One region of the Streptomyces daliensis genome, then DNA from elsewhere that is predicted to be linked to it. Evidence: riboswitches for the same ligand, from Rfam matches in the RefSeq annotation. Region 1 holds a riboswitch; each other region holds the start of a gene.
What was found. A riboswitch is a leader RNA that binds a small molecule or an ion and turns the genes downstream of it on or off. The one in region 1 is predicted to bind cyclic di-AMP.

Region 1 (7,642 bases):
AGACGGGACGTTGAAGACACCCCCTATGAGCCGGGCTACGCTCCGGGCCATGGACGTCCTCATCAACCTCTTCGTCTGCCTGCACATCGTGGGCATCGCGGCCCTGCTGGGCGGCTTCTTCTTCCAGATGGGTGCCCTGCGCTCCGGCACGGCGCGGATGCTGCCGGGCATGCTGCACGGCGCGCTGACCATGCTCGCGACGGGCATCGTCCTCGTCGGCCTCAATCAGGCGGACGACCAGCCCGTGAACAACGTCAAGATCGGGATCAAGCTGGCGCTGCTGGTGGTGATCCTGGGGCTGGTCTACGTGAAGAGGGACGAGGAGAAGGTCCCGTCAGCGCTGCTGGGCACGGTCGGCGCCCTGACGACCGTCAACATCTTCATCGCGGTGCTGTGGACGTGAACGGCGGCGCGTAGTCCCTCGATCCGCGCGCCCCGGAGGCCCCGGGACGCCCCGGGCGCGCGAAGGGGCGCGGCGCACCCGCTGGTGCCTCCGCGCCCCGTCGACGTACTCCCGCGACGTACTCCCGTCGAGCGCCCCGCGTCAGGCGGGCCGGACTCCCGAGTGGAACGGCATGTAGTCGATCGCCTCGTACTTCACGTCGTCGCCCGGCTTCGAGGCGTGGATCATCTGGCCGCCACCCACGTAGATGCCGACGTGGCTGACGTCGTCGTAGAAGAAGACCAGGTCTCCGGGGCGCAGGTCCGACTTGGCGACCCGCGTGCCGACCTTCACCTGGTCGTACGTGGTCCGGGGCAGGGATATCCCCGCGCTCTTCCAGGCGTCCTGGGTGAGCCCCGAGCAGTCGTACGAGTTGGGCCCCGTGGCGCCCCACACGTAGGGCTTGCCGAGCTGCTGCTTGGCGAAGTCGATCACCTTCGCGGCCTTGGCCGAGTACGAGCCGCCCGACGAACCGGAACCAGAACCGGAACCTGAGCCCGAGCCCTCGGAGGAACCCGACCCGTCGCCCTGTTCCCGCTTCTGGCGCTCGGCCGCCTCACGGCGCTCCGCCGCGGCCCGCTCGGCCGCCTCGCGCCGCGCCTCGGCCCGCTTCTCGCGCTCGATCTGCGCCAGCCGCGCCTTCTCCTTGGCGGTCAGCTTCGACAGCAACTGCCGCGCCTCGGCCAGCTTCGACTGCACCTCGCGCTTGCTCTCCTTCAGCTCCTTCTGTGAAGAGGAGAGCGATTCCAGCTCGCGCGTCGCCTCGGCGCGCTTCTCGGTGGCTGCCTTCTGCCGCTTCTCGTAGTCGTCGACGGCCTCCTTCTGGCGGCCGGTCATGCGGTCCAGCAGGTGCGTCTGCGCGAAGAAGCTCTGCGGGTCCTCGGTCAGCAGCAGCGTCGCGGTCTGCGAGATGCCGCCCGTGCGGTACTGCGCGGCGGCGAAGTTGCCGAGGACGCGGCGCGACTCGTTCAGCTTGTCGGTGCGCTCGGCGACCTCGTCGAGCATGCCGTCGGTCTTCTCGCGCTGTGCGTCGGTCTTCTCCTTGGCCGCGTTGTACTTCTGCGTCGAGGCGCCCGCCTGCTGGTAGAGCTTGTCGACCTTCTGCTTGACCTCTTCGACCGACTGCCGTCCGCCGCCGCCCCCGCCGTCGTCCGAGGGCGAGGCGGTCGCGCTCTGGGAGAGCAGGGTGACGGACGCGAGGGCCGCGGTGGTGACACCGATGACGCCCCGCTTGGAGGCTGCGGAGTGCAGTACGCGGGTGCGCGGCTTGCGATGCGACGCCAAGGCCGACGACTCCTTCCGTGAACCGCCTACCGGGTTAGCTGACGGGTTCGGGCGTCGGAAGGCTGCCCTACGGACCGGAGCGCTCCGCTCACGCGGCGCGTACGGGCCGATTCACCCCGGGTGGCACGCGGGCACGCGGTGGTCGCGCGGCGTACGCGAGTGGGTCCCCGGCTCCGGCCCTGCGGCCGGACTCGGCGGTGGCCGCCCGTGCCGACGCTGTCGCCGACGGGGGTGCGGGCTGCCTGGCACGGCACGGTAGCGAAGGTGTGCCGTTCCTGTGAAGGCTGGTGAGGGATACGTCCGATATCTCTTCGTTACCCGTGCGGGATTGGTGCGGTATCCGTCCGGTATGGGCATGCGGGGGTCCGTACGAGACCGGCGCGGGGTCGCCGCCAGGCGCTCGTCGACGGGCCGCGTACCCGCGCCGGGGCGCGGATTTCCGGGCGATTCCCGGGGCGATTCCCGGGACGCGCGGAGGTCTGTCGGTGGGGCCGCCTAGACTCGGACGACGATGAGCAGCCTCTTCGACGACAGCTTCCTGGCGAACCTCGATCCCAAGACCGAGGACCCGCCTCCGCCTCCCCCCGAGGACCAGCACCCGGAGGAGGAGATCCCGGACGATCTCTTCGCGGGCACCTTCGCCGGGGGCGCGGCAGCCGCGCGTGACGCGTATCACCGCGGCGGCTCGCCCCGCACCGTGGTGGACACGGACGCGCTGCTGGAGGGCATGAACGAGCAGCAGCGCGCCGCCGTCGTGCACAGCGGCTCCCCGCTGCTCATCGTCGCCGGGGCGGGCTCGGGCAAGACCCGGGTGCTCACCCACCGCATCGCCCATCTGCTGGGTGCGCGGGGGGTCCACCCGGGCCAGATCCTCGCGATCACCTTCACCAACAAGGCCGCCGGCGAGATGAAGGAGCGCGTCGCGGAGCTGGTCGGGCCGCGTGCGCAGTCGATGTGGGTGTCCACCTTCCACAGCGCGTGCGTGCGCATCCTGCGCCGCGAGCACAAGAAGCTCGGCTTCACCTCGTCCTTCTCGATCTATGATGCGGCGGACTCCAAGCGCCTCATGGCCCTGGTCTGCCGCGATCTGGACCTGGACCCGAAGCGTTTCCCGCCGAAGTCGTTCAGCGCCAAGGTCTCGAACCTGAAGAACGAGCTGATCGACGAGGAGGACTTCGCGGCCCAGGCCACGGACGGTTTCGAGAAGACCCTCGCCGAGGCGTACGCGATGTACCAGGCACGGCTGCGCGAGGCCAACGCCCTGGACTTTGACGACATCATCATGACGACCGTCCACCTCCTCCAAGCGTTCCCTGACGTGGCGGAGCACTATCACCGCCGCTTCCGGCACGTGCTGGTGGACGAGTATCAGGACACCAACCACGCGCAGTACACGCTGGTGCGCGAGCTCGTGGGCACGGGCGCCAGTGCCGGCGCGGGCACGGATACGGATACGGGTGTGGGCGCGGGCGCCGTCGAGCGGGCCGAGCTGTGCGTCGTCGGCGACGCGGACCAGTCGATCTACGCGTTCCGCGGCGCCACCATCCGCAACATCCTCCAGTTCGAGGAGGACTACCCGGACGCCACCACCATCCTCCTGGAGCAGAACTACCGCTCCACGCAGACCATCCTCAGCGCCGCCAACGCCGTCATCGAGCGGAATGAGAACCGGCGCCCCAAGAACCTGTGGACCCAGGCCGGAGCGGGCGCCCGCATCACGGGCTACGTCGCGGACACCGAGCACGACGAAGCACAGTTCATCGCGGACGAGATCGACCGCCTCACGGACGCGGGCGACGCGCGCGCGGGCGATGTCGCGGTCTTCTACCGCACGAACGCGCAGTCCCGTGTCTTCGAAGAGGTCTTCATCCGCGTCGGCCTGCCGTACAAGGTCGTCGGCGGCGTCCGCTTCTACGAGCGCAGGGAGGTCCGCGATGTGCTGGCCTATCTGCGCGTCCTCGCCAACCCCGAGGACTCGGTCTCCATGCGCCGCATCCTCAACACCCCGAAGCGCGGCATCGGCGACCGCGCCGAGGCGATGATCGACGCGCTGGCGCTCCGCGAGAAGATCACCTTCCCGCAGGCCCTGGTCCGCGTCGACGAGGCGTACGGCATGGCGGCCCGCTCCGCGAACGCCGTGAAGCGGTTCAACACGCTGATGGAGGAGCTGCGCACCATCGTCGAGTCCGGCGCGGGCCCGGCCACGGTGCTGGAAGCGGTGCTGGAGCAGACGGGCTATCTGGCCGAGCTGCAAGCGTCCACGGACCCGCAGGACGAGACCCGCATCGAGAACCTCCAGGAACTCGCCGCCGTCGCCCTGGAGTTCGAGCAGGAGCGCGGCGAGGACGAGCCGGGCACGCTGGCCGACTTCCTGGAGCAGGTCGCGCTCGTCGCCGACTCGGACCAGATCCCGGACGACGAGGAAGGCGAGAACGGCGAGGCCACCGGCGTCATCACGCTGATGACGCTGCACACGGCGAAGGGCCTGGAGTTCCCCGTCGTCTTCCTGACGGGCATGGAGGACGGCGTCTTCCCGCACATGCGCGCCCTGGGCAACACCAAGGAGCTGGAGGAGGAGCGCCGTCTCGCCTACGTGGGCATCACGCGCGCCCGCGAACGGCTCTATCTGACGCGCTCCACCATGCGCAGCGCCTGGGGCCAGCCCTCGTACAACCCGCAGTCCCGCTTCCTGGAGGAGATCCCGGACTCCTTCCTGGACTGGAAGCGCACGGGCGCCTCCATGGGCGCGGCGATGGGCCCAGGCTCTGGCGCGGGCGCCGCGATCGGCTCGGGCGTCGGCGCCTCGCTCTCGTCGTCCACGGCGGCCCGGCGCGGCGGCCCGAGCGGCTTCGCGACGCGCCGCGCCAAGGACCGCCCCACGGTCTCGCTGGCGGTGGGGGACAGGGTCACGCACGACAGCTTCGGCCTGGGCACGGTGGTCGAGGTCAAGGGCAGCGGCGACAGCGCCGAGGCCACCGTCGACTTCGGCGGCGAGAAGCCCAAGCGGCTGCTGCTGCGGTACGCGCCGGTCGAGAAGCTGTAGCGGCGACGGCGGGGGCGTCGTCGGCGACGGACGGCGCCCTCGCGGCCGTACGGGATTCTCCGTGACGGCCACCGCCAGGGCGCGGTCTGCGCGTGAGGTCTATGTGGGGTCGAGGCCCTTGGCGCGGAGCCAGGGCAGCGGGTCCACGGCGGAGCCGCCGCCGGGGCGTACCTCGAAGTGGAGGTGCGGCCCGGTGGAGTTGCCGGAGTTGCCGGAGTAGGCGATCGTTTCACCGGCCTTGACCTCGCCGGACCGGATCTTGGTGCTGCTGAGGTGGCAGTACCAGGTCTCCGTGCCGTCCTTCGCCGTGACGACGGCCATGTTGCCGTAGGACATGTCCCACTTGGTGCTGACGGTGCCGTCGGTGGCGGCCTTGACGGGGGTGCCGTAGCTGACGGGGAAGTCGATGCCGGTGTGGATCGACATCCAGTTGACGCCCGCCGAGCCGTAACGCGCGCTGAGCCCGTGCTGCTCGACGGGGAGCGCGAACTTGGGGCGTGCCGCCTCCTTGCGCGCGGCCTCCTCGGCCTTGCGCTTGCGCTCCTCCTCCTGACGCTTCTTGAGGTCGATGCGCTCCTGGGTGCGGTTGGCGCGGTCGGCGAAGTCGTCGGCGTCGGCTGAGAGTCCGGCGAGCTGGGTGTCGAGCTTGTCGTTGGCGGCCGACGGCTTGACGGGGGAGGCGTCCGAGGCCGACTGCGCCGTCGTGTCCTCGCTGTCGCCCGTGCTCCCCATCACGGAGGCGGCGGCGACACCGGCGACGCCCATCACGGCGACCGAGGGCACCGCGACCGTCAGCAGCGCGGAGCGCCGGGGCTTGACGGAGCGGCGGCGACCGCGGGAGTGGGGGACGGCGGCGGAGGCGAGCGGGGTGACGTCGCCGTGGCCTGCCGGGGTGGGCGCGTCGTCGTCGGTCCCCGCGGGTTCGTGCTCGTGCTCGTGTTCGTGGCCGTACGCGTCGAAGGCGCCGACGGTCGGCATCGCCGCGGTGGAGTCCATCGCGGCGCCGGGATCCGGCTCGGGCTCGGGCGCACCGGGCACGGACTGCGAGGCCGCCTGGCTGTGACCGTGACCATGACCGTGGTTGTGGCTGGTGTCACCGGTGCCGTCGTCGTAGCTGTAGCTGTAGCCGTGCGGATCGTGCGGATGCTCGTAGGACTCGTGGGTCTCGTACGCGGCATAAGCGCCGTACGCCTCATGCGTCCCGGTGCCGAAGGCGGTGGCCTCGTAGGACCCGGTGTCGAATGTGCCCGCGTCGAACGCGCCGGTGGTGTCGAAAGCGCCGGATTCGAATGTTCCGGTGTCGTACGCCCCGGGCGTGTCGTGCTGCGGCGTCTCGTACTGCTCGTATTGCGGGTACTGCTCGTAGGACGCGTACTGCTCGGGCTGCGCGTACGTCTCGGCGGCGTAGGCGCTGGTGTCCCACTGGCCCGTCGCGTCGTAGTCCTGCCCGCCGTAGGCGGCGGTGGCGGGCTGGCCGGCGCCGGTGTCCCACTGGGAGGCGTCCCACTGGCCGGTGTCGTAGGCGCCGGTGCCGAATGCCGTGGCGTCGAAGGTGCCCGTGTCCCAATGTGAGGCGGCATAGCCGTAGTTGGCCTGCTCGCCGCTCTGCTGGGCCGGAATGCCGGGCGTGCCCTGGTATCCGGCCTGGGTCCAGGCGGTGGTGTCGTAGTGCCCGGTGTCATAGCCGGTCTCGTACGCACCCGCTCCATACGCCCCCGCGCTCCCGTCGCCGTTGTTTTCGGCGGCGCCCGGGAGGGAACCAAAGAGGGGATCGCCGTCGCCGTAGGAGGCGGCGAGGGCGTCGAAAGTGCCGGTCGAGTAACCGTCGTAAACGGCCGTGTGGCCGTGCGGTGCCTCCTGCTGGCCGTACGCGCCGTACGCCGCCTGCTCGTAGTTCGCGTCGTATGCCGCGTACGAGAAGTCGGAAGCGGTATCGGTCGGGCCGGGGTCTCCCGACGGGTGACGGTCGTTCACCACCAACTTCTCTTTCGCCTCGACAGCAGGGGCGGAGCAGTGCGGCGACTGTACCCGGCGGTACGCGACGGCGACAATCTTCGGCAGGTTTCACGGCTCCATGAAACGGGCATTCGACCGCCTTTCGGCGGACTACGGGCCGTGATTTGGCCCGGTGTTCGATGCGCGTTCGAGGGGCGTTCGGCTTCCGGAGGCGGTCAGGCGACTCCTGCGGGGGACGCGGAGGGCGCCTCGGGAGATGCCGCGGACAGCGCTCCGGTGTGCGCCTCGCCTGCCAACTCCGCGCGAATGCGGGCGGAAACGGCGCAGTCCACCGGCAGCGACAGATGTCCGACACCGCGCACATGGACGTTGCGTACCCGCAGGTCGGGATGGTCCAGCCGGGCCGTCGAGCGCGGGATCATCAGCTCGTCGAGATCGCTCCAGAAGCTGACGAAGGACGTGCGGCAGCCGTGCGGTTCGGGCCCGGCGAGATCGCGGAGCAGCGACGAGCCGGGGCGCATCTGCCGGATGAGGGGGTGCGGGGAGAACGGGGGCGCGGCGCGGGTGCCGCTGTGCGGTGTGCCGAGCGTGATCAGGGTGCGTATCCGCGCGTCCCCGCCGAGGCGCTGCACGTAATAGCGGGCGGTCAGGCCGCCGAGGCTGTGCCCGATGAGATCGATCCGGCGGTGGCCCGTCCGCGCGCAGATCTCCTCCACCTGCTCGGCGAGCCGTTCGGCGGCGACGCGGATGTCCCAGGTCAGAAGGGAGTGATTGAGCGCGTAGAGGTGGCACCAGCCGTGCTTGGCGAGGGCGCGGCGCAGCAGGAGAAAGATGGAGCGGTTGTCGACGAAGCCGTGGAGGAGCAGCACGGGCGGGTGTGTGCGGCCCTCGGTGGGGAGCAGGGAGCAGGCGGTGTC
Region 2 (7,642 bases), on a different contig from region 1:
GGCCAGGCCGCGGCCGGACTCGTCGTCGGCGTGGGGGTGGAGGGGGGCCGGGAGGGCGTGGGGAGCGGGGTCGGTGAGGGCGATGCGGGTGCGCTCGGCGTCCCACGTCACGTGCAGTGTCACGGGCGTGCCCTCTCCGACATGGCGGATCGCGTTCGTGACCAGTTCGCTCACACACAGCTCCGCCGTGTCGGCGAGCCCCGGGAGGCCCCAGAGCCGCACATGCTCCCGCACCCGTCGACGCACCGTCCGCACCGCGCACGGTTCCGCCAGCAACGGAACCGTCAGGGCCGCCCGCACGGTGTGGGAGTCGCAGCCGTTCACCGGGCCCCGCCTTCGGACCAGGCGGTACGCAGCACAGCGGCCAGCTTCCGCGCCGTCTCGACGTTGCAGCGCCCGAGGGAGACGAGCGGGTGCCGGTGATCGCCCGCGTACGTCACGGGGTCCGTTTGCAGCGACGGCAGCGTGATCGCGTGACCCGCCAGCGCCTCGCGGAGTTCTTCCGTCGCCGAATCCGCCTCGTCCCTGGCCGACGCCAGGTCCCGCTTCTCCCGTGTCCCCATGCGCCTCGTCCTCTCCGCCGTGCCGACTGTTGCTCTGTGTGATGAAGCACTCACAGCGTCGACGTTTGAGGCGTAGCGTCATAGGGGTTCTGGTTCAGCGGCCGAGGCCGCTGAAGAGGAAGGGGACAACCATGCCACCACGTAAAGATCCCGACGCCGCGGCGAGCGTGCCCGCGTTCTACGGTGCGGAGTTGCGCTGGAAGCGGGAGGCCGCGGGGCTCACCCTCGCGCAGTTCGCCGAGGGCTGCTTCTACAGCGTCGCCTACCTCAGCCAGATCGAGATGGGCGAACGGCGCATGCCCCTGGACTTCGCCCAGTACGCCGATCGACGTCTCGGTACGGACGGGTTCTTCGAGCGACGGTGCGAGGACGTGAAGAAGGCTCGCAAGGGTGGCCACGCGGACTACTTCGCCGACGTGGTGGAGATGGAGACGCGCGCCGCGACCATTGAGGAGTGGGCGCCCGTGCTTGTCCCCGGTCTGCTCCAGACCGGCGCGTATGCGGGAGCCGTCGTGCGTAAAACGCACCCCCTCTCGCTGCCGGAAGAGGTCGACGCGAAGGTACAGGCCCGGCTGGAACGCTCACGCATCTTCGAGGACCCCAAGACCCCGAAGTTCTGGGTCATTCTGCATGAGCTGGTGCTGAAGAGCCCGCTCGCCGAGCCCATGACCATGGCCGAGCAGCTTCAGCACATCGCGCACATGGCACGGAGCTACCGCGTCGTCTTGCAGGTCTTTCCGCTGAACGCGGGGGCGCACCCCTTCATGACGAGCCCGGCCAAGCTCATGACCTTTGCAGATGCCCCGCCCATCGCCTACACCGAGTCGATGCACACAGGTCAGCTCATCGATGATCCGATGCTCGTGAGGGAGTACAAAGACTCCTACGATCTGCTCAGGGCCGCCGCACTGTCGCCAGAGGCGTCTCTGACCCTGATCGAGGCCGCAGCAGAGGACTACCGAGATGACGAGCAGCAGCATTGACCTGAGCGCTGCAACATGGTTCAAGAGCAGCTACAGCAACGGCAGCGGCGGAGACTGTCTGGAGATCGGCCGCGATTTCCCCGGCGCTGCCTCTTGGCGCAAGAGCACCCACAGCAACGGAAGCGGCGGCAACTGCCTGGAGGTAGCCGTGGACCTGCCCGGAAACGCGCAGTGGCGTAAGAGCACCCACAGCAACGGCGACGGCGGTCACTGCGTCGAGGTCTCGGACGCACAGCACGCCCACCCCGGTGTCGTCCCCGTACGGGACAGCAAAGCCGCCCCCCAAGGCCCCGTACTCACCTTCCCCGCACCGAGCTGGAACCGGTTCATAGCGGGGGTCAAGGGCGGGGCGTTCGTTCTCTGAGGGCCCTGTCCGGCGCATACTCGCGTGCATGAGTGACCGTTCCCTCGAAGCCCTCGGGCTTCATGACGTGCCCGCGTTGCAGCCCCTCACGTATCCGGGACGCCCTGTCAGGGAGCCGGTGTTGCTCAGTGGGCGGGACGTGTTGCCGCTGCGGGTGACCGGTGAGCGGGTGGGGGCCTGGCCCGTCGCGTCCGGCGGGTCCCTACAGGAGAGGGCACTCGACCAGGTGCTGGAGGATCTGGGGGACGCGCCCACACGCGAGCGTTACCCCGTCATCGCCGTCGGGTCCAACGCGAGCCCCGCGCAGGTCAGTTACAAGCTCCAGCGCGCGGGCGGGCTCTCGCGGGCCGTGCCCATGGTGCCCGTGAAGATCAGCGGCATCGGTGTCGGGCTGTCGGCGCACATCAGCCGCGCCGGTTACGTCTCCGCTTCGCCCTACGCGTCGGACGCACGAGACACCACCCTCGTCGTGAGCTGGCTGGACGAGGCACAGCTCGCGGCCGTCGACGCGACGGAGTTCCCCAACTACGGCCGCGCTCTCCTGCCAGGGGACGGATTCCCCATGGTGCTGCCGAACGGCTGGCGGCTGGAGGGCGCGTACCTCTACTTCAACACGCGCGGCCTCCTCGCCCACCCCGACGGCACGCTCCGCGCCCCGGCCCCGCAGCCGGACGTGCTGCGCGCGCTGCTGCGTGAGTCCGCACCCCTGCGTGACCTGCTGGGACCCGACCCCGAGAGCTGGGTCGCGCGGGCCGCCGCCGACCCGCGACGGTGCGCCGCGGGCACCGCCGTCTTCGAAGAAGAGGGCTGGCTGCTTCGGGAAACCCGGTTCAGCGGGTACGCGGTGGCAGGGTAGGCACATCCCCAGGTCCCCCAGCGAAAGGAAGCCCACCATGGCCGACGAGGCCCTGCTCGCCCTCCTCAAGGAGCGCAAGCTCGGCGTGCTGGTCACGCTGAAGCGCGACGGACGGCCGCAGTTGTCGAACGTGCTCTACGCCTACGACCCCGACGACCGCGTCATCCGCGTCTCCGTCACGTCCACCCGCGCCAAGTCCCGCAACCTCGTCCGCGACCCACGCGCGAGCTTCCACGTCACCAGCGACGACGGGTGGGCCTGGACGGTGGCCGAGGGCACGGCGGAGGTCACACCCGTCGTCGCCGACCCGTACGACCCCGTCGCAGAGGAACTGGTGCGCCTCTACAAGGACGTCCAGGGCGAGCACCCGGACTGGGAGGAGTTCCGCGCCGCGCAGCTCGCCGAGGGGCGGCAGGTCGTCCGCATCCCCGTCGAGCACGCGTACGGGCAGCCGCTCCGCTGACCGCGAACCGTCACACCGATTACGCCGACGCCTCCGTCAGCCGCGCCACCTCGTCCTCCGTCAACGTCACCTCGGCCACCGCCATCAGCGCCGGAAGCTGCTCGGGCGTGCGCGCGCTGGCGACGGGCGCCGTGACCGTCGGGCGGGCCAGCAGCCAGGCCAGCGCTACGGTCGCCGGTGAGACGTGACGGGCCTGGGCGACCTCGTCCAGGGCCCGCAGCACCCGCTGGCCGCGCTCCGTCGCCAGGTGCTGGGAAGCGGATGCGGCGCGGGCGCTCTCGGGCGCGGCGCCGGGCCGGTACTTGCCGGTGAGGAAACCGGAGGCGAGGGAGTAGTAGGGCATGACGCCGAGGCCGTAGCGGGCGGCGACGTCCTGGAGTTCGCCCTCGTACGTCTCCCGCGAGACGAGGTTGTAGTGCGGCTGGAGTCCCACGTAACGGGCGAGGCCGAACTCCTCGCTGAAGGCGAGCGACGCGTCCAGCCTGGCCGGCGTGATGTTGGACGCGGCGATCTCGCGGACCTTGCCGGAGCGGACGAGGTCGTCCAGCGCCGTGATGATCTCGGAGACCTCGACGCTCTCGTCGTCGTAGTGCGTGTAGAGGAGGTCGATGTGGTCGGTACGGAGACGGCGCAGCGACTCCTCCACCGCGCTCTTGACCGTGCGCGCCGCGAGGCCCGTGTACTCGGGGTGGGCGCCGACCTTCGTGGCGAGGACGATCCCGTCGCGGACGCGGCTGCCGCGCTCGGCCAGCCAGTTGCCGAGTACGGTCTCGGACTCGCCGCCCGAGTTGCCCTCGACCCAGGCCGAGTAGACGTCGGCGGTGTCGATGAAGTTGCCGCCGTGCGCGGTGTAGGCGTCGAGCACGGCGAAGGAGCCGGGTTCGTCGGCCGTCCAGCCGAAGACGTTGCCGCCGAGGCAGAGCGGTGAGACGGAGAGCCCGCCGAGGGGGCGGCGCTCGCGGGTCAGGTCTGCCATGGCCGTCCCGCTCGCTGTCCCGCCCAGGTTCCCGCCCGGGTTCGCGCTGGTCGCCGAGTTGTCCGAGTTGTGTGTGTCAGCCATACGTGGACGGTAACTCTGCCGGGACGGAAGCGCAGGCCGACGGCCCTGGTGTCGGGGGGTGGTCCACCAGAGCCGCCGGGTCCTGGGCTGGGGCCCGGCCGGAGGGACCGGCCGAAGGGCCCCGTTCGCCGCCGCCTCGTCCCCTCCTCGTGCTGTGCCGAGGGCCACGGGGGCCAGGGGCGAGTGGTGCGTGCGCCCGCCTCGGCGGTGCGAGGCGGCGGCGTGGTCGTGAGTGGGCGGGGGCGACCCGAGTGCGCGAGGTGCCGTGTGGTGCGCCACCCGCCCGAGGCGACCGGGTACCACGGGTCCGGGCTCCCAACCCGGACCCGGGCCGACGGAACCGCGTCAGCGAACCCGCGTCAGCAGAGCCGCGTCAGCGGAACCCCGTCAGACGCTGAGGCCCTTGCCCCGCAGCCACGCCAGCGGATCGACCGGGTCACCGCCGCCGGGCCGGACCTCGACGTGCAGGTGCGGTCCCGAGGAGTTGCCTGTGGAGCCGACGCGGCCGATGACGTCGCCGGTGCTGACCTTGTCACCGGCCGACTTCGTCATCGAGGACAGGTGGCAGAACCACAGCTCGGTGCCGTCGTCCAGCTCCAGCACGATGCGGTAGCCGTACGAACCGGCCCAGCCCGCTTCCTTGATGGTGCCCGTGTGGATGGCCTTGACCGGGGTGCCGGTGGGGGACGCGAAGTCCTGGCCCGTGTGGTCGTTCTGCCACATGCCGCCGGAGGAGCCGAAGCCCGCGGAGAGCTGGTACGAGGAGACCGGGAGCGTGTAGCTCTTGTCGAGCTTGGCGAGGCGGGCCGCCTCCGCCTTGCGGCGCTTCTCCTCCTCGGCCTTCTTCTTGGCCTCGGCCTCTTCCTCGCGCTCTTCCTTGGCCTCCTTGGCGGCTGCCGTCGCCGCCTTGGCCGCGGCGGCCTGGGAGGCGGCCTCGCGCGCCGCCGCGTCCGCCTCGGCCTGCTGGGACTCGGCCTGCGCGAGGATGCGGGCGCGCAGTGCCTCGCCCGCGTCCGTACGGCCAGCGGCGGCGTCCTCCTCGGACAGGCCCGCCTGGCTCAGGGGCGCCTGGACGGCGGCGACGGCCTCCGCGTCGTCCGCGCCGCCCGCGAGGAGGCCGCCGACGCCGGGGAGGTCCTGCACGGAGTCAGCAGCGGAGGCGAGGTCCGGCATGGATATCGCGGCCGGGTCCTTGTCCTTGGCGGTGGCCATGCCGCCCGCGCCGACGGCGGCGATCATGCCGACGCCGAGCACCGCGCCGCTGCGGGCCATGCCGCCGCCGCGCTGCTTGCCCACGCGGTGCCGGCCGCGGACGGGACGGACGGAGTCCTCGGTGGGGTTCCACTCGTCGAACGCGTCGTCGCCGTCCTCGTCGCCACCGTCACGCGCGGGACCGTAGACGTCCGGGACGGGCACCGCCTGGGTGTCGAAGGCCGGGGCCTCGAAGGACGGGGCCTCGAACGTCTGCGTAGCGTCGATGGTCTGCGTGTCGAAGTTCCGCGCACCGGCCGGGACATGGGCGGCACCCGCCGGGGCGAGCGCGTCGGGACGGCCCAGCGCGTCGTAGTTGCCGTACGCGTCGAATGTGCCGTGGCCGTAGCCGGGTGTGCCGTGGCCCTGGCCGAAGCCGTGGCCGTGGCCGAAGTGGTCGCCGCCGTGGGGCGGCCGGCTGTCGTAGGACGCGCCGTACGACGGTGAACCGCCGAAGGACGGCTCGTACGAGGCCTCGGGGGCATGCCTCTTGGACGCCACGGGGGGCGCACTCCTTTCCTTCCTTCTCGCCTACCGGGTTAGCTGACGGGTTCGGAGCAGGAAGGTCTCCTACGGAAGCGCCCGCACATGGGACATGGGCGGGAGAGTCCGATTCACCCCATCCCTCGGAGGGCGGCCCCGGTGTGGGCCGACCGGTGAGAGACCCCCCTCGCCGCCGGCTGACGACGGCCGAGAAGTGGTGGTTCCCCGGTTCCCTCGGTGCGCTTCGCGTCGAGTGGTGACTCGCGTTGACGCACGTACAGGATTCGGCGACGGCGCACGGTGCCGACTCTCGTGACGGCTGTGACGACCGCGCTGCGTTATCGAACGTTAATAGAGTCGCGGGCCGAATTCCAAGCTGTTCCGGCGAATTCGTAGTCGCCGTTGCCCTGCACTTTTCCGGGCAGACGGGGGCAATCAGGGGCAGGAATTACCCGAATTGGGGCGCCGGATCGCGGAGAGTGACGAAACATCAGGCCGGAAAGCTGTCTTGAACCGCTCCACAGCTCCCCCTCCCCGTCTTCACAACCTCCCCCTGCGCCGCGCCACCAGCAGCGCCATGTCGTCCGTGATCCGTCCGCCCGTGTACGCCTCCACGTCCGCGACCAGCGCGTCCAGCAGCCCGTCAGGACCGTCGAAGGCGCACCCGGCCAGGCGGCGCGAGGGCTCGTAGAAGACGCCGCTCCCCTCGCCCCGCGCCTCGGACAGGCCGTCCGTGTAGAGCAGGAGATGCGCGCCGGGCGGGAAGGGCACCTCGTCAGCGCGGTCGGGCCACTCGCCCAGCTCGGGCATCCCCAGCGGCAGCGCGGGGACCCTGGGCTCGATGTAGCTGGGGAACCCGTCGGACTTCAGCAGCAGCGGCGCCGGGTGGCCGCGGTTCACGACGCGGAGCACGCCCGGGTCCTCGGCCGGTACCTCGACGAGGACGGCCGTCGTGAACCCCTCGTACTGGTCGAGCCCCCTCCTGCGGTCCCCCTCGCGCCGCAGCGCGCCCTCCAGGCGGCCCGCGACCGCCTCCAGCGTGTCCTCCTGCTCGGCCGCCTCACGGAACGCGCCGATGACGATGACGACCGCCTCCACGGCCCCGAGCCCCTTCCCCCGCACGTCCCCGACGAGCATCCGGGTCCCGTGCGGGGTCTCCTGGACCGCGTAGAGGTCCCCGCCGATACGGGCGCCGGTCTGCGCGGCCTTGTAGCGCGCCGCGAACTCCAGCCGTCCGATGCGCGGGGGCGGCAGCGGCAGCACCGCGCGCTGGGCCGCCTCGGCGATGATCCGCGCGGAGTCCAGGGCCGCGCCGCTGCGGCGCACGATGCCGCTGATGAAGACGGCGAGCGCGGAGACGGTGGCGACGGTGAGGGTGCGCATCGAGTCGTCGAGCAGGTCCGACGGGCCGTCCAGCAGAAGCAGCGCCGCGAAGAGGGCGGTGGCTATGAGCCCCGTGCCGACGGTCACCCCGCGGGTGCAGAAGGGGGCTGTCACCAGGGGCGCGGCGGCGAAGAAGGGGGCGCCCGTGATCTCGGAGAAGGTGGTGACGTTCAGGAGGATGCCGAGGGCGAGCATCAGGAGGGGCAGCAGGAGGAAAGGGACGCAGCGTCCGTCGG
Region 3 (7,642 bases), on a different contig from region 1:
CATCCGGCGGCACGGACCGGGGCGGCACGGACCAGGGGTGACCCCGGGGAACCGGCCTCGTCGGCGGCCTCCCCCCGCGCAGGCGCTGCGCCTACCCTGACCCGCATGGGCTGGACGGCGCGCAGCATTCCGGATCAGAAGGGCCGCACCGTCGTCGTGACCGGTGCCAACAGCGGGCTGGGATATGTGACAGCACGGGAGTTGGCCCGGCGCGGCGCGCGGGTGGTGATGGCCTGCCGCGACGTGCGACGGGGCCAGGAGGCGCGGGACCGGCTCCAGGAGGAGGTGCCGGAGGCGGCGGCCGAGTTCAGAGAGCTGGACCTCGCCGATCTCTCCTCCGTGCGGGCCTTCACCGAGTCGCTGCCCTGCGCGCGCGTCGATCTGCTCGTCAACAACGCCGGTCTGATGGCCGTGCCGTACGCGCGCACGGCGGACGGCTTCGAGACCCAGTTCGGCGTGAACCACCTGGGCCACTTCGCGCTGACGGGGCTGCTGCTGGAGCGGCTGCTGGCCGCGCCTGGCCCGCGTGTGATCTCCGTGTCGAGCATGGCGCACACGCTGGCCAACATCGACATAGCGGATCTCAACAGTGAGCGCCGCTACCGCCGCTGGCTCGCCTACGCGGCTTCGAAGTCCGCGAATCTGCTGTTCGTGCACGAGCTGGCCCGTCGCGCCGACCGCAAGGGCGTGCCCCTGATCGCCGCCGCCGCGCACCCGGGCTACGCGTCGACGGAGCTTCAGGCCAAGGGCCCGCGCCTGGCCGGGCGGCGCGCCACGGAGCTGTTCATGCGGGCAGGTGGCGTGCTGGTGGCGACCTCGGCCGAGCAGGGCGCGTCCCCGACGCTGTACGCGGCGACGTCCCCCGAGGTGCGGGGCGACTCCTTCACGGGCCCGCGCTTCCTCGGGCTGCGGGGCGGCCCCGGCCCGTCGTGGCGCGCGCCGTGGACCCGTAACGACGTGGCGGCCGAGCGGCTGTGGGCCGCGTCGGAGCAGCTCACGGGGGTCACTTACGGGGCGCTGTGACGCGGGTGCGGCGTGCGGGAGCGTTTCCGGGGCCACGGTGGCCGACGCGGTGATCGGCGCGGTGGCCGACGCGGTGCCCGACACGGTGATCGGCGCGGTGGCCGACGCGGTGGCCGGATCGTTGCGCCGCCGCACGGGCGCGGGGCCCGTACGGCCCGGTGGACGGGCACCGGGGGCCTTGCGGGCGTGCGCTACCGTGGCCTGAAAGGCCCTGGACGGCCCCGCTCACCAGGGCCGCTGGGCCGACAGGGGCCACTGGCGGCCACCGGCGGCCACCGGGAAGGAGAGGCCAGTGATCCGCGTCCTTGTCGTCGACGACGACTTCATGGTCGCCCGGCTGCACAGCACCCTGGTCGAGCGCGAGCCCGGCTTCGCCGTCGCTGGCGTGGCCCACAGCGGCGCCGAGGCGCTGACGGCCGTGCGCGAGCTGGCACCCGATCTGGTGCTGCTCGACATCTACCTCCCGGACATCCCCGGCCTGGAGGTCCTGCGCGAGCTGCGCGGCGGCGGGGCCCCCGAGGGCGGTCCCGACGTGCTGGTCGTCACCGCCGCACGGGACGCGGGAACGGTACGGGGCGCGCAGCGCGGCGGAGCCGTGCAGTACATCATCAAGCCCTTCGAGGGGCAGTTGCTCCAGGAGCGGCTGCGGCAGTACGCGGAGCGCCGCAAGGAGCTGGCGGCCCTGGCGGCGCCGGGCCAGGACGACGTGGACCGCCTCTTCGGCGGGACAGGCGGCGCGGGCGGCGCGCTGGGCGCGGGAGCGGCCCAGGGCCACGGCGGCGGGCGGACGCCCGCCTCGCTGCCGAAGGGGCTCACCGAGCAGACGGCGGCGCTCGTGCGGGATGCGCTCGACGCGGGCGTGGAGGGCGAGGGCGTCTCGGCCTCCGAGTGCGCCGAGCGCAGCGGGCTGTCGCGGGTGAGCGCGCGCCGCTATCTGGAGCACTTCGTGGCGACGGGCAGCGCCCGCGTCACCCTCCGGTACGGCACCACGGGCCGCCCCGAGCGCCGTTACCACCGCGAGGGCCGCCCCCCGGCCCCGGCACACGGCCCCGGCGCCCCCGGCACGGAGCGGCACGGCTCCGCCTGAGAGCCTCGCACGGGACGGGGGGCCGGGACCGGTCGGGAGTCAGTCGGCGGTCAGCCGGGTCAGGGTCGCGTCGAGGTCCGCCGCGCGTCCGCCGCGCCTGTTGTGCGGGAGCCTGCCGAGCAGCGCGGCCATGCCGCAGGTGTCGGTGAGCGCGGAGAAGACCAGCCCGGCCCCGATCGCGGCGGAGAGCCAGCGCGCGCCCGGCAGCACGAGGTCGGCGAGCAGGCCCAGCAGCACGAGGGAGCCCGCCGCCAGCCGCACCTGGCGTTCCATGGCCCAGGTCGCGCGGCCCGTCTCCGGCCTGTCCACCTCGTAGCCCTCGGCAGTCCAGGCGCTGGTGCCGCCGGTGAGGGTGGCCAGCCGGGAGGCGGCTATCCCACCGTCGGCCAAGGCGCCGACGGCCTTGGCCGAGCGCGCCCCGGAGGCGCAGACCATGAGCAGGGGGCGCCGCCCGGCCGCGTGCCGCAGCGCGGGCAGGGCGCGGCCGAGCCGGTCGAGGGGGACGTTGTGGGCGCCGGGCAGGTGTCCGGAGGCGTACTCGCCGGGGGCGCGTACGTCGACGACGGTGAACTCGTCCAGGCGCGGGCGCGCCTGGACGGGAGCCAGGGCGGTGGAGGACGTGGCAGTGGGGGTGGGGGAGGGAGGGGTGGTCACAGGAGGGTCCTTCGTGTTCGGTGGCACCGGCTCCGCCGGGGGTACGCTATACCCCAGAGGGTATACGTGAGGAGAAGCCGTGGATCTTGAACTGGCGGCCGACGACCTGAAGACGGTTCTCAACCGGCTGCGCAGGGCGCAGGGCCAGATCGCCGGGATCATCCGGATGATCGAGGAGGGCAGGGACTGCGAGGACGTGATCACACAGCTCGCGGCCGTATCGCGCGCGCTGGACAAGGCCGGGTTCGCGATCATCGCCACCGGTCTCCAGCGCTGTCTCGCGGAGCCGGGCGCCGACGGCGAGGACGGCGCCGTCCAGGCGGCCGACCGCGAGCAGATGCGGGCCCGTCTGGAGAAGCTCTTCCTCTCCCTGGCCTGACCGGGCGCGGGCTCTCCGGCCTGACCCGGTCCGGGCCCGCACCCCCTCACTCCGCGCCCCGCACCCAGTCCTCGGCCCGGAAGGCGTCGTCGACGGCGACCACGTCGCGGCCCATGGCGGCCAGCATCGAGGCGGCGACGGCGGCGCGCATCCCGCTCGCGCAGTGCACCCACACCACGCCGCGCTGCACCTCGTCGGCGCGGCCGTGCACCTCGTGGACGGGGAGGTGGAACGAGCCCTCGACGTGGCCCTTCGCGCGCTCGGACGCGCGGCGCACGTCGAGCACCACGATCCCCTCGCCGCCGTCCCGCTCCCTGGCCGCAGCCAGGTCGGCGAAGCCGGCGCGCGGGAAGGAGTGCGGGCGCTCGCCCGTACGCAGCCAGGAGGACGGGCCTCCGGTCGCCGCCGCCGCCGGGCGGTCGATGCCGACGCGGGCCAGCTCGCGCTGCGCCGCCGCGATCTGCCCGGGGGTCTCGGCGAGCAGGGTGACGGGCTTGCCCCAGGGGATCAGCCAGGCGAGATACGTGGCGAGCTTGCCGTCGCCCTCGAAGTTGAACGCGCCCGCGAGGTGCCCCTCGGAGAACGCCACCCGCGAGCGCAGGTCCACCACCCACTCGCCCTCGGCCAGGCGCCGCGCGAGGTCGTGCGCGTCGGCGGGGCGGGGCGGGGTGAGGTCCAGGGGGGCCGGGCCCGAGGCGTTGGCCGGGGCCATGTGCGTGTAGTAGGCGGGCACGTCCTCCAGCCCGGCGAGTACGTCCTTGACGAAGTCGTCCACGTCGCGGGTGAGCGCGTCGTTGTGCGCGCGTTCCTCGCCGATCGTCGTGGAGCCGTCGGAGCCGCCGGAGCCCGCGCCGGAGCCACCGGAGCCGCCGGAGGAGCAGAAGCTGCCGAAACCGTGGGTGGGCAGGACGCGCACGTCGTCGGCCAGTTCGTCGGCCAGCCGGCGCGCCGAGGCGTGCTGGGCGCGGGCGAGCGGCTCGGTCAGCCGGGGTTCGACCAGGTCGGGGCGGCCCGTGGTGCCGATGAGGAGGGAGCCGCCGGTGAAGGCCAGCACGGCGCGGCCGTTCTCCTCCAGCGCGTAGGAGGTGTGGTGCGGGGTGTGGCCGGGGGTGGCGAGGGCCCGCAGCGTCAGGCCCGCGCCGGCGTCGACCGTCGCGGTGTCGCCGTCGCGTACGGGCACGCGGGCGAAGGCGACGTGCGCCTCGGCGGGGACGAGATAGCGGGCGCCTGTGACGCGGGCCAGCTCCAGGCCTCCGCTGACGTAGTCGTTGTGCACATGGGTCTCCGCGACGAGGCCGACGCGCACGCCCCTGCGTGCCGCCGCCGCGAGCACGCGGTCGATGTCGCGGGGCGGGTCCACGACGACGGCTTCCGTCGCGCCTCCCGCCAGATAGCCGCGGTTGCCCAGGCCCTCGGTCCCGATGGTGTCGACGAAGAACACGGCCGACCCTCTCCTCTCCGCTCTCCGTTCGCTCCGGTTCTCCCGGACCGACTCGTTCATGTACCCCCCGGGGTATCCATCATCGACCGTAACACGGGTACCCCAGGGGGTATTCCACACACGCCCGGCATCGTGCCGAGTGCCCCCGCGCGAGCCGGAAATGACGTGACGCGTTCCACAGGAGGTGCGTGAGGAGCGACACAGGAAGGCAAGATCGAAAGGGTTCCGGTTTTGACGCGGACGCGGCACGCGTGTTTCGAATGCCCTGCGCACAGCGTTCTCTTACGGACTTATTCGACACTCCGTATGAGAAATGCGCGGGTCCCCACATGGCTCTCCTTCCCTGTCTTTAGTTGTCCCCGCGAATTCCATCTGTTTACGGTGCATCCGCCATCGCACGTCCCATGCGGTGGCCCGTGACCGGGACGCCGAATCCTGCCGCCCGGTCAGCGGAAATCACCCGACCCAAGGGCGGCAGGAGCGGGGGAACCACAGGTAAGTGCCGCGTCGCGGAAACGCGACCGGCTTGGGGTGAAGCCCCCTCGCGCACATGCCACGGGCATGTGCGCAGGTGGCCGGGCAACTCCAGCCCGAATCCGACAGCTCACCTCGCAGGCGTAGGAGAGGAACACTTCTGTGTTTGCACGCGAAAGCGTTAACCGACAGTCCAATGGCCGTAACGCGCGGCGCATTTCCCGCGTCTCGCTCGCTCTCGCCGCAGGTGGCGCGGGTATCGCCCTTCCGCTGATGGGCGCCGCGAACGCGCACGCCGCCGACGTCAGCACCTGGGACAAGGTCGCCCAGTGCGAGTCGGGCGGCGACTGGTCCATCAACACCGGAAACGGCTATTACGGCGGCGTCCAGTTCGACAAGAGCACCTGGGACGCCTACGGCGGTTCGCAGTACGCGCCGACCGCCGACAAGGCCACCAAGGACCAGCAGATAGCCATCGCCGAGAAGGTGCTGGCCAAGCAGGGTCCGGGCGCCTGGCCCAACTGCGGCCCCAAGGCCGGGCTGAGCCAGAACAGCGGCTCCCCCGACGTGAACCCCGACTCCGGTTCCGGCTCCGGTTCCGACGACTCCGCGACGAAGTCCGCGCAGCCGCAGCAGACCGAGCAGCCGAAGCAGACCGAGCAGCAGAGCAAGCCCCAGGGCGGCTCGGGCTCGTACACCGTCGCGAGCGGTGACACCCTCGCCAAGATCGCCAAGTCCGAGGGCGTCGAGGGCGGCTGGAAGAAGCTGTACGAGTCGAACCGCCAGACCATCGGCGGCGACCCGAACGTCATCGTCCCCGGCCAGAAGCTGACCCTCTCCGGTTCCGCCTCCGGTTCCGGCGACGAGGTGAAGACGCAGCCGCAGGGCGGCGCCTCCAAGACCGCCGAGACCTCGGACGCGGGCTCCGACGACGGCCAGTCCGCTTCCAGCGACTACGTCAAGCCGGTCGACGCGGGCACCAGCACCCCGTACAAGGCGTCCGGCGGCTCCTGGTCCAGCGGCAGCCACACCGGCGTCGACTTCTCCGCCTCCTCCGGCACCCCGGTGAAGTCGGTCACCTCCGGCACCGTCGTCTCGGCGGACTGGGGCGGCGCCTACGGCAACGAGGTCGTCATCAAGAACGACGACGGCAAGTACACCCAGTACGGCCACCTGACCTCCTCCTCCGTCCAGCCCGGCCAGCAGGTCGACGCGGGCGAGCAGATCGCCGTCTCCGGCTCGACCGGCAACAGCACAGGGCCGCACCTGCACTTCGAGGTCCGCACCGGTCCCGACTACGGCTCCGACATCGACCCCGTGAGCTACCTCCAGTCGCACGGTCTCTCCGTCTGAGGCGTTCCCTCCCCTACGCCCGCAACGGACCGGAGGGCGCGGGCCACACGCGTCCTCCGGAAAGCGGCAGGCGAAGCCACACCGATGCCCGGTGTCCCCGCCAGGGACACCGGGCATCCGGCGTTCGGCCCCGCTCCGTCGCGCCTCCGGTTCACGGGGAGTTGTGGCGCCGGTCACGCCCGAGCGCTAGGTTCCACCCCGCCCGGACCGGACCGGACCGTCCCGTACCGGCGGTACCGGCCATACGGGCAGCACGGGCAGCACGGGCAGCACCCGCAAGGCACCAAGGCACACGCACCGCACGCACCACCGCTCTCCCCGGCGGACGCGACACCGCCGGGCACCGCAGACTCGTCGAGTGGAGTGACCGTGGAACGTGGAGTGACCGTGGAACGCCGTGACTTCCGGCGTCGTACCTTCCTGCGCGCGGCCGTGCTCACCGGCTCGGCCGCCGTCTTCGGCGGCACGCTGTGGCGCGGCGCCGCGCACGCGGACCCGGCGCAGCCGGGCACCGGCCCGTACGGGGCGCTCGGCCCCGCCGACGCGAACGGCGTCCAGTTGCCGCAGTCCTTCACGAGCAGGGTGATCGCGAGATCGGGCCAGGCGGTCTCCGGCACCTCGTACACCTGGCACCCGGCGCCCGACGGCGGCGCCTGCTTCGCCGACAGCGGCGGCGGCTGGATCTACGTCTCCAACTCCGAGGTCGCCCTCACCGGTGGCGCGAGCGCCGTGCGCTTCTCCTCCTCGGGCGCGGTGACGGGCGCGTACCGCGTGCTGAGCAACACCAGCGTGAACTGCGCGGGCGGCCGGACCCCGTGGAACACCTGGCTCTCCTGCGAGGAGATCGACCGCGGCTACGTCTACGAGACCGACCCGTGGGGCACCGTCTCTGCCGCGCGCAGGAGTGCGATGGGCCGCTTCAAGCACGAGGCGGCTGCCGCCGATCCCGACCGCCGCGTCGTCTATCTCACCGAGGACGAGAGCGACGGCTGCCTCTACCGCTTCCGGCCGGCCACGTGGGGCGACCTGTCCACGGGCACGCTGGAGGTGCTGACCATGGGCGACGGCACGTCGGGCCCGGTCGGCTGGGCCGCGGTGCCGAACCCGTCGCCGGGCGTCTTCGGCACCCGTACGCGGGCGCAGGTCGCGGCGGCCAAGCACTTCGACGGCGGCGAGGGCTGCTACTACGCGAACGGCACCTGCTGGTTCACGACCAAGGGCGACAACCGCG
Region 4 (7,642 bases), on a different contig from region 1:
CCCGCCCGACAGGTTCGGGGACGCGGCGCTCTCGGGGAGCTGGGGCAGGTCCACGACGGTCAGCCGCAGCAGCCGTCCGGCCGAGGTCACCGCGCCGACCTCGCCGCGCGTGGTCGCGGGGACGGCCGAGACGATCACATCGTGCTTCACGCGCTTGGCCGCCTCGTCGAAGGACGGCTCGCCGTTCGCCGTGCGCGCCAGCAGGCCCGTCGAGGAGAGGAGCACCCGGCACGGGTCGTCCGAGACCTCCAGCGGCACGGACGCCACCGGGGCTCCGGCGGACTCCAGCAGCTCGGTGCGGCGCGGCGTCGCGTACTTCTTGGAGACGGCGGCCAGCTCGGAGGAGACCAGCTTGCGCAGCTCCGCGTCCGAGTCGAGGATGCGGGTCAGCTCCTCGATCTCGGCCTTGAGGCGGTCGCGCTCGCTTTCCAGCTCCAGGCGGTCGAACTTCGTGAGCCGCCGCAGCGGGGTGTCCAGGATGTACTGCGTCTGGATCTCGCTGAGCCCGAAGCGGGAGATCAGGGACGCCTTGGCCTCGGCCGCGTTCTCACTCGACCGGATGATCCTGATGACCTCGTCGATGTCGAGCAGCGCGACCAGCAGGCCCTCGACCAGGTGCAGCCGGTCCCGCCGCTTGGTGCGCCGGAACTCGCTGCGCCGCCGCACCACCTGGAAGCGGTGGTCTACATAGACCTCCAGCAGCTCCTTGAGGCCCAGCGTGAGCGGCTGGCCGTCCACCAGCGCGACGTTGTTGATGCCGAAGGACTCCTCCATCGGCGTCAGCTTGTAGAGCTGCTCCAGCACGGCCTCGGGGTGGAAGCCGTTCTTGATCTCGATCACGAGGCGCAGTCCGTGCTCGCGGTCGGTGAGGTCCTTGACGTCCGCGATGCCCTGGAGCTTCTTCGCGTTGACCAGGTCTTTGATCTTGGAGACGACCTTCTCGGGGCCGACGGTGAAGGGCAGCTCGGTGACGACCAGGCCCTTGCGGCGGGGCGTGACCTGCTCCACCGTCGCCGTGGCGCGCATCTTGAAGGAGCCACGGCCGTTCGCGTACGCGTCCTTGATGCCCTCGACGCCGACGATCCGGCCGCCCGTGGGCAGGTCGGGCCCCGGCACGAAGCGCATCAGCGTCTCCAGATCGGCGCCCGGGTGCTTGATCAGATGCCGTGCCGCGGCGATGACTTCGCCGAGGTTGTGCGGCGCCATGTTCGTCGCCATGCCGACGGCGATGCCCGAGGCGCCGTTCACCAGCAGGTTCGGATACGCGGCCGGGAGGGCTACCGGCTCCTCCTCGCTGCCGTCGTAGTTGGGCGCGAAATCGACCGTCTCCTCGTCGATCGACTCGACCATCAGACCGGCGGCGGGCGCCGAGCGGCACTCGGTGTACCGCATGGCGGCGGGAGGGTCGTCGTTGCCCAGCGAACCGAAGTTGCCGTGGCCGTCGACCAGCGGGAGCCGCATCGAGAAGGACTGGGCCATGCGGACCAGCGCGTCATAGATCGCGGAGTCACCGTGCGGGTGGAGCTTACCCATCACCTCGCCGACGACCCGGGCGCACTTGACGTACGAGCGGTCGGGGCGCAGCCCCATCTCGTGCATCTGGTACAGGATGCGGCGGTGCACCGGCTTCATCCCGTCACGGGCGTCCGGGAGGGCGCGAGAGTAGATGACCGAGTAGGCGTACTCGAGGAAGGAGCCCTGCATCTCATCGACGACGTCGATGTCGAGGATCCGCTCCTCGAAGTCGTCCGGCTGCGGGGTCTTCGTACTGCGGCGGGCCATCGCGGCTGCGGCTCCTTCGGTACGTACGGGCTAGGGGGTGTGAGGACACCCGCTGTGGGCCTGGCGGATACGACGCCGACCATTGTGGACCGCGCCGCTGACAACGGGCTCCCCGACCCGGCGGTGACGGGTGGGAGAGCCCAGTTCATGGGCGTACGGTACGGGAACTTCGCACCTTGTCCGTGCGGTTGCATACAGTGACAGAACCGCTTCACACGACGCGACACGAACTCCCGCGAGCGAAGGGACTCCAGGCACATGGGTCACATGGCCACGCCCCCGCCTGCCACCGGCGGGCTGACAGCGACCGAGCACCGGCTGGCCAACGGCCTGCGCGTGGTGCTCTCCGAGGACCATCTCACCCCGGTCGCCGCTGTCTGCCTCTGGTACGACGTCGGTTCCCGCCACGAGGTGAGGGGCCGCACAGGGCTGGCCCACCTCTTCGAACACCTCATGTTCCAAGGCTCGGCCCAGGTGACGGGCAACGGTCACTTCGAGCTTGTCCAGGGCGCCGGCGGCTCGCTGAACGGCACCACCAGCTTCGAGCGCACCAACTATTTCGAGACCATGCCGGCGCACGAGCTGGAGCTGGCGCTCTGGCTGGAGGCCGACCGCATGGGCTCCCTGCTCACGGCGCTGGACGAGGAATCGCTGGAGAACCAGCGTGACGTCGTCAAGAACGAGCGCCGCCAGCGGTACGACAACGTGCCTTACGGCACCGCCTTCGAGAAGCTGGCCGCCATGGTCTATCCCGAGGGCCACCCTTACCACCACACCCCGATCGGTTCCATGGCCGATCTGGACGCGGCCTCCCTGGAGGACGCGCGCGCCTTCTTCCGTACGTACTACGCGCCGAACAACGCCGTGCTCTCCGTCGTAGGGGACATCGATCCGGAGCAGACGCTGGCCTGGATCGAGAAGTACTTCGGCTCCATCCCCGGCCACGAGGGCAAGCAGCCGCCGCGCGACGGCTCCCTCCCCGAGACGCTGGGCGGGGACCAGCGGCAGGTGGTCGAGGAGGAGGTGCCCTCGCGCGCGCTGATGGCGGCCTACCGCCTGCCGCACGACGGCACCCGCGAGTGCGACGCGGCCGACCTCGCGCTGACCGTCCTCGGCGGCGGCGAGTCCTCCCGCCTGCACAACCGCCTGGTGCGGCGCGACAGGCTGGCCGTCGGCGCGGGCTTCGGGCTGCTGCGGCTGGCCGGGGCGCCCTCGCTGGGCTGGCTGGACGTCAAGGCGTCGAGCGGCGTGGAGATCTCCGCCATCGAGACGGCGGTGGACGAGGAGCTGAGCCGCTTCGCGCAGGAGGGGCCGACGCCAGAGGAGATGGAGCGGGCACAGGCCCAGCTCGAGCGCGAGTGGCTGGACCGGCTCGCGACGGTCGGCGGGCGCGCCGACGAACTGTGCCGGTTCGCCGTGCTGTTCGGCGATCCCCAGCTCGCGCTGAGCGCCGTGGGCCGCGTCCTGGAGGTCACGCCGGAGGAGGTGCGGTCCGTGGCGGCGGCGCGGCTGCAAAGGGACAACCGCGCCGCGCTGGTCTACGAGCCGACCGCGCCCGCCACCGAGAACGCCGAGAACGCCGAGAACGAGAACGCCGAGGACGGACAGGACGAGGAGCCCGGCCAGTGAGCGACACCGCGACCACCCCCGCAGAGAGGCCAGGCCCGAGCATGGATCTCCACCCCCAGCCCCGGGGCGGCAGCCCCAGGCCCTGGGCCTTCCCCGCGCCCGAGCGCGGCACGCTGCCCAACGGGCTCACGGTGCTGCGCTGCCACCGCCCGGGCCAGCAGGTCGTCGCCGTGGAGGTCAACCTCCTGGCCCCCCTGGAGGCCGAGCCCGAGGGCCTTGACGGCGTGGCCACGATCATGGCCCGCGCCCTGTCCGAGGGCACGGACAAGCACGACGCCGAGGAGTTCGCCTACGAGCTGGAGCGCTGCGGCGCCACCCTGGACGCGCACGCCGACCACCCGGGCGTGCGCGTCTCCCTGGAGGTCCCCGCCTCCCGGCTGCCCAAGGCGCTCGGTCTGCTCGCCGACGCGCTGCGCGCACCGGCCTTCCCCGACGGCGAGGTCGAGCGGCTGGTCAACAACCGGCTGGACGAGATCCCGCACGAGCTGGCCAACCCGGCCCGCCGCGCGGCCAAGGAGCTCTCCCACCAGCTGTTCCCCGCCGCCTCCCGCATGTCCCGGCCGCGCCAGGGCACCGAGGAGTCGGTCGCCCGTATCGATGCCGCCTCGGTCCGTGCCTTCTACGAGGCACATGTGCGCCCCGCGACGGCCACCGCCGTCGTCGTCGGCGACCTCGAAGGCGTCGATCTGGACGAGGCGCTGGCCGACTCCCTCGGCACCTGGACCGGATCGACGGCCGAGCCCCGCCCCGTGCCGCCGGTCACCGCGGACGACACGGGCCGCGTGATCATCGTGGACCGTCCGGGCGCCGTGCAGACGCAGTTGCTGATCGGCCGCATCGGCGCGGACAAGCACGACCGCGTCTGGCCCGCGCAGGTGCTGGGCACGTACTGCCTCGGCGGCACCCTCACCTCCCGGCTGGACCGCGTGCTGCGCGAGGAGAAGGGCTACACCTACGGGGTGCGCGCCTTCGGCCAGGTGCTGCGCTCAGCGCCCGAGGGCACGGGCGCCGCCATGCTCGCCATCTCCGGCTCGGTCGCCACCGAGGTGACGGGGCCCGCGCTGGAGGACCTGTGGCAGGTTCTGCGCACCCTGGCGGCCGAGGGCCTCACGGACGAGGAGCGGGACGTCGCCGTGCAGAACCTCGTGGGCGTCGCCCCGCTGCGCTACGAGACGGCCGCCGCCGTCGCGGGCACCCTCGCCGATCAGGTCGAGCAGTATCTGCCGGACGACTTCCAGGCGCGGATGTACGCGCGGCTGGCCGAGACGGGCACCGTGGAGGCCACGGCGGCCGTCGTGAACGCCTTCCCGGCCGACCGCCTGGTCACCGTCCTGGTGGGTGACGCCTCGCAGATCGCGGAGCCGGTGCGGGCGCTGGGCATCGGCGAGGTGAGCGTGGTCTCCGGGACCTGAGGCGCCGCGCCGCCCGGCGCTACGCCGCCGGAGCCGCCCGGAATGTGATGGAGGGCCCGTGAACAGTCGGCCGACTGTTCACGGGCCCTCCACATGTCGCGGCGTCATGTCCGTTTTCCCTGTCTGATTTGGCCGGTGTTGCCCCGGTGTTGGGTGTGGCATGCGCGACAAAAGACGGGATCTGTTTGGCGCCGTGCTGATGCCCGTCTTAGCGTCGTGGCCGCTGTTCGTCAGAAGTGACCGCGCCGCGGCCGACGGACAGTGATCGCCGAGTCCCCGTACGGCGCGAGCCAGGGGAGCCGGGGACCCACACGTCCCTTGGGGTGAATCGGACGCCTCCCGTACGAGGCGCCCGTAGGAGACCTTCCTGCTCCGAACCCGTCAGCTAACCCGGTAGGCGAGAAGGAAGGAAAGGAGTCACGCCAGATCATGGCGTTCATCCGTGCCACCGGTAAGCATCGTGGGCAGAGTCGTGCCCGTCGCCGTGCGGGCGTCAACGCCGCAGGCATAGCGGGCCTCGCCGCTGTCGGCGTCGTGGGCTCCGTCGCGTCCCCGGCGCTCGCCGCCAACGACGAGGCGTCCACCGTCACCGACACCGGTCTGACCCAGGCCATCGACCTGGGCGGTTCCCTCGCCGCGACCGTCGGCGACCAGGCCGAGGCCCAGCAGGCCGAGGCCGAGCGCGCCAGGGCCGAGGCCGCCGCCAAGAAGGCCGCGGCCGAGGCGAAGAAGCGTGCCGACGAGGCCAAGCGCAAGGCGGCGGCCGAGAAGGCGGAGCGCGAGCGCGAGGCCAAGGAGGCCAAGGAGCGCGCGGCCCGCAAGGCGGAGGCCAAGCGCGCCGCGCTCAACGGCTACGTCGCCCCCGTCGACAACTCCTACGTCTCCACCGGCTACCAGACCGGCGGCGGCATGTGGTCCTCCGGCAGCCACACCGGCATCGACTTCCACGCGGCCCAGGGCACCCCGGTCAAGTCCGTCGCGGCCGGTGAGGTCGTGGAGGCGGGCGACGGCGGCGCCTACGGCAACAACATCGTGATCAAGCACAAGGACGGCACGTACACGCAGTACGGCCACCTGTCGTCCATCGGCGTCTCGGTCGGCCAGTCCGTCACCTCGGGCCAGCAGATCGCCCTCTCCGGCTCCACCGGCAACTCCTCGGGCCCGCACCTCCACTTCGAGGCCCGTACGGGCCCCGACTACGGCTCGGACATGGACCCGGTCGCCTATCTGCGCCAGCACGGCGTCAAGATCTGACCGAATCCGAATCTGAATCCGGCGCCGCACCCGACGCCCAATCCGGTGCCGCACCCGACTCCGCGCGGCATCCGTGAGTATCAGGACCCCCGGCCGACACATGGCCGGGGGTCCTTTTCACGCCGTATTCACGTGAGGGGAACTCTCGCCATCGGAAATTCGACGTGGCTGCAATACAGTTCGAGTCATGCGAATTTCCGCGCACGCGGTCTGCACGGCAATCCGCGACGACATCGTCAGCGGGGCATTTCCGCCCGGCGCCCGGCTCACCGAGGAACTCCTCGCGCGGCGTTACGGAGTCTCGCGGGTCCCCGTGCGCGAGGCGCTGCGCACGCTGGAGTCCGAGGGTTTCGTGCTGACGCGCAGGCACGCGGGCGCCTGCGTGGCCGAGCCGACGGAGCAGGAGGCGGCGGATCTGCTGGAGATCCGCGCGGTGCTGGAGCCGCTGGGCGCGGCGCGCGCGGCGCAGCGGCGCACCGAGGCACACCTCAAGGTGCTGCGCGGTCTCGTGCGCCTCGGCCAGCAGCGCGTGGACCGCGGCCACCTCTCCGACCTGCGCTCCCTGGGCGACTGGTTCCACGAGACGCTGGCCCAGGCGTCCGGCAGCCCCAGCCTGACGACGCTGCTCACCCAGCTCCGGCGCAAGATCACGTGGGTGTACGCGGTGGACGTGCCCGCGCAGGCCGCCACCGTCTGGCAGGAGTACGGCGCCATCGTCGACGCGGTGGCGCGTGGCGACGCCGAGCGGGCCCGCGCGCTGACGGCCCAGCACGTGGAGCGTTCCGCGGTGCTCCACAGGCTGCGCCGCCCGGTACCGAAAGGGGTCGCGCGCAAAGCGGCCGTGAGGAGTACGAAACCTTCCGTAAACACGGCGCGCGATTCTCTTTAACACTCCCCGTATACAAAGAAGAGGAGGAATTCACAGGCGTGTGCCCGTGAATTCCTCCTGCTCTTTTCCTGCCACTGAGGGCAGAGAATCAGACGGTGCGAATCAGACGGTCTCCGGGAGTTCTTCGAGGCCCTCGGAGACGAGCTTCGCCAGACGGTCGAGCGCGGATTCCGCGTCATCCGCCTCGGAAGCCAGCACGATCTCCTCGCCGCCCTCCGCGCCGAGACCCAGCACGCCCAGCATGGAAGCGGCGTTGACCGGCGTGCCGTCCTCGCCCTTCTTCACGGTGACCGGGACGCCCGCAGCAGCCGCGGCGCGGCAGAAGATCGAGGCGGGGCGGGCGTGCAGGCCCTCGGCCCAGCCGACGGTGACGCGGCGCTCAACCATGGTGAAGCCCTTCGAATCGTGACGCTTGTGAACTGTTGTCTAGACCAGTCTCGCACGCGGTGCGAGCTGCTCCCGTGCCCCCTCAGCCTGCACTGTCGCACGTACGGGCGCGAGCCCGGCTCACAGGTCCTACCCTGACCCCATGCAGAGCCCGTCGGAGCGCGCTTACCCCACCCACTGGGAGGCCGACGTCGTCCTGCGCGACGGCGGCACGGCCCGGATCAGGCCCATCGCACCGGACGACGCCGAGCGGCTGGTGAGCTTCTACGAACGGGTCTCCGACGAGTCG

Region 2: another riboswitch for cyclic di-AMP. It lies ahead of ACYVOO_RS04175 (M23 family metallopeptidase); the one in region 1 lies ahead of ACYVOO_RS16085 (C40 family peptidase).
Region 3: another riboswitch for cyclic di-AMP. It lies ahead of ACYVOO_RS21970 (transglycosylase family protein); the one in region 1 lies ahead of ACYVOO_RS16085 (C40 family peptidase).
Region 4: another riboswitch for cyclic di-AMP. It lies ahead of ACYVOO_RS11220 (M23 family metallopeptidase); the one in region 1 lies ahead of ACYVOO_RS16085 (C40 family peptidase).

What each region holds. Positions count from the first base shown of each region.
Region 1 is NZ_BAAGSO010000069.1:106,134-113,775, forward strand. Features, by position in the region: gene ACYVOO_RS16080 (hypothetical protein) at 50-403, shown strand; gene ACYVOO_RS16085 (C40 family peptidase) at 545-1,726, opposite strand; cyclic di-AMP (ydaO/yuaA leader) riboswitch at 1,735-1,933, opposite strand; gene pcrA (DNA helicase PcrA) at 2,238-4,769, shown strand; gene ACYVOO_RS16095 (M23 family metallopeptidase) at 4,869-6,743, opposite strand; gene ACYVOO_RS16100 (esterase/lipase family protein) at 6,941-7,642, opposite strand, start outside.
Region 2 is NZ_BAAGSO010000015.1:18,237-25,878, forward strand. Features, by position in the region: gene ACYVOO_RS04140 (ATP-binding protein) at 1-324, opposite strand, end outside; gene ACYVOO_RS04145 (hypothetical protein) at 321-563, opposite strand; gene ACYVOO_RS04150 (helix-turn-helix domain-containing protein) at 695-1,546, shown strand; gene ACYVOO_RS04155 (DUF397 domain-containing protein) at 1,527-1,910, shown strand; gene ACYVOO_RS04160 (hypothetical protein) at 1,939-2,766, shown strand; gene ACYVOO_RS04165 (PPOX class F420-dependent oxidoreductase) at 2,804-3,229, shown strand; gene ACYVOO_RS04170 (aldo/keto reductase) at 3,249-4,205, opposite strand; gene ACYVOO_RS04175 (M23 family metallopeptidase) at 4,677-5,705, opposite strand; cyclic di-AMP (ydaO/yuaA leader) riboswitch at 6,055-6,282, opposite strand; gene ACYVOO_RS04180 (PP2C family protein-serine/threonine phosphatase) at 6,564-7,642, opposite strand, start outside.
Region 3 is NZ_BAAGSO010000089.1:95,989-103,630, forward strand. Features, by position in the region: gene pcaDC (bifunctional 3-oxoadipate enol-lactonase/4-carboxymuconolactone decarboxylase PcaDC) at 1-41, shown strand, start outside; gene ACYVOO_RS21940 (oxidoreductase) at 106-1,023, shown strand; gene ACYVOO_RS21945 (hypothetical protein) at 1,061-1,228, shown strand; gene ACYVOO_RS21950 (response regulator) at 1,316-2,110, shown strand; gene ACYVOO_RS21955 (rhodanese-like domain-containing protein) at 2,150-2,764, opposite strand; gene ACYVOO_RS21960 (metal-sensitive transcriptional regulator) at 2,844-3,143, shown strand; gene ACYVOO_RS21965 (MBL fold metallo-hydrolase) at 3,190-4,584, opposite strand; cyclic di-AMP (ydaO/yuaA leader) riboswitch at 5,032-5,217, shown strand; gene ACYVOO_RS21970 (transglycosylase family protein) at 5,332-6,411, shown strand; gene ACYVOO_RS21975 (alkaline phosphatase PhoX) at 6,799-7,642, shown strand, end outside.
Region 4 is NZ_BAAGSO010000054.1:54,969-62,610, reverse strand. Features, by position in the region: gene ACYVOO_RS11235 (DNA gyrase/topoisomerase IV subunit A) at 1-1,782, opposite strand, end outside; gene ACYVOO_RS11230 (M16 family metallopeptidase) at 2,041-3,411, shown strand; gene ACYVOO_RS11225 (M16 family metallopeptidase) at 3,453-4,823, shown strand; cyclic di-AMP (ydaO/yuaA leader) riboswitch at 5,080-5,237, shown strand; gene ACYVOO_RS11220 (M23 family metallopeptidase) at 5,253-6,077, shown strand; gene ACYVOO_RS11215 (GntR family transcriptional regulator) at 6,265-6,966, shown strand; gene ACYVOO_RS11210 (HPr family phosphocarrier protein) at 7,069-7,353, opposite strand; gene ACYVOO_RS11205 (bifunctional acetate--CoA ligase family protein/GNAT family N-acetyltransferase) at 7,496-7,642, shown strand, end outside.